One region of the Teredinibacter turnerae T7901 genome, then DNA from elsewhere that is predicted to be linked to it. Evidence: predicted binding sites of a transcription regulator. Region 1 holds the regulator's gene; the other holds the start of a gene.
What was found. The regulator FNR, encoded in region 1, switches genes on or off when oxygen is low (the NO sensors DNR and NnrR bind a similar motif). The targets are predictions, from matches to a motif close to TTGATNNNNATCAA.

Region 1 (3,110 bases):
AACGCTGAGAGCGGGATTTTAGCCGCAACCCGCAGGGCTGGGCCTGTATTTCCAGGCTGATGCGTTATTTTTCGCTCGTTTAGCCCGCTAAACAACGCCAAAAATGCCTTTCATCCTGAAAATACAGGCTCCAGCAGAGCGAATTGAATTAGTGTTAACAGGCCCTAGGACAATTCACGAACGTACTCCCCTCGCAAATCTTACTGGTGCCGCGCCTGCGGCACTCCGGAGAAGAGTTTGATTTCCCGCTTGTACCCACACTGCCGCTAAAGCTCTTCCCCTCCTCGCCATGCGAATTTTTGGTGACTGCATCAAATACCCTTGCATTTAGTGTCAATTTTTCCCAGACCCCACGCGACAGCCTTCAACGCCGTTGATTTCCATCAAGTCGGATAACGCGCGCTGACTTAGACTATTTTTATGCAAACGAATGAACCCAAATCCAATATTTCTGAACACCCGACGCTGCGCCGACATACCAAAATTTCGGCGTTTGAAGCAGCTCGCGTCCTGGAAAAATACCGCCTCCACCCAAGCCACTCGGTGAGCATTTGTATGGATGGGCACGCCTTCAGGTGGGCGCGTACAAATCCGCAAGCGGCAGGTGCCGGAGCGCTACTCACAAAAGAAATAAAACTGTGGGCTGACGCCGTCGGGCATAAATCAGTAGAGAATCTCTTACTGTGCTACCCCTTCCAGTCCTTTGAGCCTTACGAGTTAACCGGAATTATGCATGCGTTAGCATCTCACTTTGGACTCTCAGAGTCCGAGCAGCGCGTGCACCGAGTGGTAACCCATCAGGATGAAGTCAACAGTGACCACATCGCCCTGTTGAAGGGCTTGGGTTTCAACCATTATCAGATCGCTCTCAACCGGAGTGACCTCGAAGACTTGGATAAGTTAAAAGCCGTTGGGGACTTAATCCGGAAGTACGCGTTTACCGGAATGAGCATTCAGATCCACGACTCAAACTGTCTGGATGACCTTCGTGAACATGTTATCGAGGTCAAACGGATGATTGCGCCTGACTTTATTTATATCGGCAACCGCCCCAAGCTGATCGACAACGACCTGAGTGCAAACGGCGGGATTCTGTTCGATGGCGAATGCGAACTTGAAAACAACTGCATTTACATGGGGCTGGAGGGCAAAAGCCACTTACAACATATGGTTTTACAAAATTTTTGTACGCAAAATCGCTACCTGGAGGCACTGCAAGAAGGGAAATTACCGATAAATCACGGTCCAACACACGAATAAACCTTTTTGAGGCACTTTTTTACCGCAGAGGCTGGTCTTTACGGGCATTTAACATCGCTTTTAGCTATAATGGCCGGTGCCGTAAATCACAGCCTGGGAAGGTGCCATGCCGCAGTCTATTGCCAACCATCAGTGCCACCACAATCCTCAAGTTAACTGTGCCGATTGCCGTCTCGCATCTATTTGCCTGCCAATCAGCCTGCATATTGACGATATAAACAAACTTGACGACATTATTCAGCGAGGGCGACCGGTACAAAAGACCGACCATGTCTACCACGCCGGAGAATCCTTTCGTTCGGTCTACGCTTTGCGGTCCGGAGCGGTCAAAACCGTGAAGGTGACCCATGATGGCCAGGAACAAGTAACCGGCTTCTACCTACCGGGCGAAATCATTGGTATGGACGGCCTCGCGTCGAACCATCACACCAACTCAGCCATCGCACTGGAAACATCCGCAGTATGTGAAATTCCATTTACCCGACTCGAAGAGCTGAGCGCACAAGTTCCCAATCTTCAGCGCCGCTTTTTTCAGTTGATGAGTAAAGAAATAACACACGAGCAACAGCTAATTACGCTACTTAGTAAGAACAGCGCTGATGAGCGCATCTCCTCCCTGTTGCTCAGTATTTCTACACGCAACCACAACCGTGGCCTGTCTGCAAAAGAGTTTTACCTTCCCATGTCGCGATCCGACATAGGTAATTACCTCGGCTTAACAATCGAGACGGTCAGCCGGGTACTCAGTCGTTTACACAAGCAGGGCGTGATTACGCTGGATAAAAAACACGTAATCATTTCTGATCTGGACGCATTAAAAGGCGTCGCCTCAGTCTCTATCGACTAATGCAGACACAAGATCCAGCGCTGGGTGCGGCACTTCGCTCAATCGATGCCGCCAATGCAAAAGACCCGAACCTTGAGGTAAACGCAGAAACTGGCCAGCAGCAACCGAAAGAACTGCTCTACGGACAGCGTATGACCGAGCAACTTGCTGAATTTTGCCCTGAAGCGTCGGTTCACCTTCAAATTGCTGCTCGCGCGCAACACATCGAGCGCTGGACATCGCCGCGCTCCGCCTACCCTGAAGGTCGTGCTGGCTACAAAAAGTGGCGCTCGGAGCTTTCCCTCTTCCATGCAAACCGCGCAGCAGAGATCATGTCAGAATGCGGCTTTAACGAAAAAGATTGTGAGCGAGTAAAGTTCCTTATTCAAAAAAGGCAACTGCGGAGAGACCCGGAAACCCAAACCCTTGAAGATGTCATTTGTCTGGTGTTCCTTAAGCACTACCTCGAAGATTTTGCCAATAAACACGCAGAAGACAAACTCATCGACATTATCCAGAAAACCTGGAACAAAATGTCCGAATCTGGACACCAAGCCGCTCTCGCCCTGCCCTACAAACCACACCTCGGTACATTAATAAACAAAGCCCTCAGCTAATATGCCCTACATCCTCGTGGCGAAGCACCTACATGTGTGGTTTGCCCTGCTTACTTTTGTTGGTTTTTCCCTGCGATTTCTTTGGCTAATCGGACGATCAGATCTACTGCATAAGCGCTGGGTAAAAATATTGCCCCACATAAATGACACAGGGCTGCTCATAAGCGGGGTTACCCTGGCTATCTTCTTTGGCTATTCACCGTTCGCCGTGTTCTGGTTTGGCGTTAAGCTCGCTCTCATTGCGCTTTATATTGTGCTCGGCGTACTGCTCTTCCGCACCCACCAAAATCGGTTATACCAAATCACTCTGTTTTCAATGTCATTTATAACCTACTTCTTTATCATTATTGTTGTTCTGACAAAACCAAACTAACAACCCAATATTTTCATCAGATTCCGCGCCAAAC
Region 2 (3,110 bases), 1.3 Mb from region 1:
TACCCAAAGCCACTAGGCAGTACCACCGAAATCTCGCTCTAGTGCAGCCGCGTCTAGCTAAGGTAAACTAACTGCCCTAGAGTCATCTGAGTGATTTAAGTGCCCATGTCGGATACCAATTTTGAGAACCGGTTAGCAGTTTTTCCGTTAAACATCCCGCTTTTACCCGCCTGCCGTCTTCCGTTACAAATATTCGAACGACGCTACCTCGATATGGTCTCTGATTGCCTACAAACAGATTCGGGGTTTGTTATCCCCCTGTTGAAAGAAGGGAGTGAAGACCAAGAAGTGCTCAAAGACCTGCCAAAGGCCGCAAATAGTCCAGACTTACCCTTTTACAGGGTTGGTACACTCGCGCATATCGAAGATTTTGGCCAACGGGAAAACGGACTTCTTTCACTATCTGTTGTGGGAACGCAGCGATATGTTCTCGATGATATAGTCCAAGGTCCCAGTGGACTTTGGAGCGCAAGCGCCAAGCCGCTGGATGAAGACGGCATACTGGATAGCAAACTGACCACCTCGCTAACCCAATATCTGGAGGACGCGATAACCGAACAAACATGGCAACAACTTGGCCTTGAACGAGAAGCACTAAGCGGTGAGCAGGTAATCAATTATTTAGTTACCCTTCTCCCTCTGCCAAGTCAATTGAAACAAATTCTGATTGAAACCGATCTTCTTCCAGTGCGGCAACAAAAACTAGTCGATTTTATACGATTACTTAGCGCAGACGATTCACAGCCATCCCAATAGGGGGAGTCCTGCGTAATAAATAGTTTTTAATAAAAATTGCACGCAATGACTCACAGCGTTTATTCCACCACCGCACCCAGCTAAAGCTAAATAGCCTCGGAATTCGGCCTTTCAAGTTCACACTTGGAGCTAAATCGTGGCGATCGCATCTGTAAAAAGCGACCAGATAAATTTGTGTGAGCTGATATCCGTTTTGCGAACATAGATTTCGCGGTGTAGCAAATCATCTATAACGTACCTCAATAGTAAGCGTACGACTGGCGCCAATTTTTATATTTTTTCGGCGACAAACAATTACAAAAACCAAGCGTACGGATTTGCCTCACATCAACGTGGGCCAACACAATACCGGTATTATCGTGTTGACATTACGAGGAGCTGACAATGAACAGAGAACTAATAGCTGTTGCACTGCAACGGGACGGAAAGGTATCACCGCATGCGGGCCGAGCACTGATATGGCAGGTATACAACATTGAAAATGGTAAAAAGGAAGCAGTTTGGAAAATTCAACTGACAGAAAAGTCGAGCTTGCATGAATGGCACGTACGAGGCGATGGTAACCGCCATCCTATACACGGCGTTGAATTCGCAATAGCTGGATCAGCGGGTGACGGCGTAATTCGACGCCTGGCAGAACGTAATACGACGTTGCTATCGACATCTGAAACCGACCCCGATAAAGCAGTAGACGCCTACATTGCTCATGAATTGCCCGCGCCCAGACCCCATAATATGGAATTGTGTACCGGGCATGCCGTTATGTAAAAAAATGCCGTGGTCAAGTGGCGAGCTTGATCACGGCATCAGCGGAAAACTAAACGCGCAGTAACGCTTTTACAAGCTTCTCACTGAGCTGGTCTTCGGTAAATTGAGGTTCGTTAGGCGGATAAAGCTCGACCTCGTCCATAGCGAAACCATATTCGGTTCCTAAAGTAAGCATATCACGTATTTTTTGGCACTCTTTCAGCTTGCCGCCCAATTCTGAATTTTCACGAGCCGCATCTGAAAAGGCTTTTATTTGTTGCAGTGACATTCCTGATTTCTCCGTACTAAATAATTGAATTAATTAGCGTAGTATGCAGCGCGCAGGGCAACCAGGGAGTTGCCACTCAACTCTTTGCTGTCTGCCGCACGCACGACGCTATATACGCCGGCACTTATAACAACTTCTTCGCCTTGCTCAGCAAAGGCAACAACATTTTTTTCGGGGTTTAGCACACGCTTGTAAATGCCACCCAGTGACTCATTAAACGTAGCGACAATTCCCGCATGAGGAGGATGATCCACTACAACCCACCAGGGAGCGGCAACAGAATCATGTGGCCAGGCCGTGCCCACTGACTCTGCTGGTAAATAGCGCTCGACCAGAACGTCACCTGCAACGCCGTGCTGCAGACGCGGTGCAGAATCGGCTCCGCCTTCGCGAAACTCCAGCACTTCCGGCTGTAAAAAGGTTTCCGCCGCTGCAAGCGTGCGGTATTTACTTCCATCCAAATTAGCATGTTCAAACATATTAGCCCCCGGCGTATGTCCAACTTAAAAAATACAAAGCACACGTGCTTCGGTTTCAGGCTCCTATCAGCTTATTCGTACCGCTTATTCCTACAAACAAGAAAACTGTTTATTCACCCACAAACAACCAATTTTCACGATAAACGATAAGAGCCGTAATTTTTAACAACAATCAAAACGATTTATTTATAAAGAAAATCTAAAATAACTAGCCGAATACAAAACCATTTCCACACAAATCAAGGGTGAAAAAACATTTTAAATTAGGATTTAATAGGCGATAGAACGCAAAATATGATAACGCCTCTACTGTAATGATCGACATACACGCGCAGGAGCAACTGGAGTTAGAGTTACAACAAAGTATCACCTGCGCAAAAGGTCATGCGCTCCGCTGACTGACTTATGTGTCAGAAGTTTCCAGGCGTTCGCTAATAGCGATTAACACCTCTTCATCTTCCTCGTCCAATCGACACAGCTCCTCAAGCGGCGCATTTTTTACCGCCTCCAATCGAACTGTCCAATCCTCGTCGCTCAACAGGGGTACGACATCGGCACCCGTCAAACGTTGGGCGATAATACGACGGACCTCCGGTTCACGATCAGAAGCCATTAGACCGAGACTCTCTTCCGGCAGTCGACCAGCAATAATTTTTCTGACCTGAAGGTCAGGATCTCTAATGAATCTGAACAGACGACCTTCACTCAACCGCTGAGCGACATAGGCACGCACCAAATAATCACGGTCGTCCGCCATTTTTTCCAATTGCTCTAACGGAATTCGGTCGGCGACGGTAATTCTCACCTCGCGATCTTCATCATCCATTAGCTGAAAGAGC

Region 2: a site for FNR is predicted at 1,074-1,087, ahead of TERTU_RS06845 (NifB/NifX family molybdenum-iron cluster-binding protein). Genes of this name have one in related genera too.

The regions. Positions count from the first base shown of each region.
Region 1 is NC_012997.1:2,883,595-2,886,704, forward strand. Features, by position in the region: gene TERTU_RS11525 (hypothetical protein) at 421-1,260, shown strand; gene fnr (fumarate/nitrate reduction transcriptional regulator Fnr) at 1,367-2,107, shown strand; gene TERTU_RS11535 (DUF4202 domain-containing protein) at 2,107-2,703, shown strand; gene TERTU_RS11540 (SirB2 family protein) at 2,705-3,076, shown strand.
Region 2 is NC_012997.1:1,603,276-1,606,385, reverse strand. Features, by position in the region: gene TERTU_RS06850 (LON peptidase substrate-binding domain-containing protein) at 106-756, shown strand; gene TERTU_RS06845 (NifB/NifX family molybdenum-iron cluster-binding protein) at 1,141-1,524, shown strand; gene TERTU_RS06840 (Nif11-like leader peptide family natural product precursor) at 1,574-1,792, opposite strand; gene TERTU_RS06835 (hypothetical protein) at 1,822-2,271, opposite strand; gene TERTU_RS06830 (4Fe4S-binding leucine-rich repeat protein) at 2,675-3,110, opposite strand, start outside.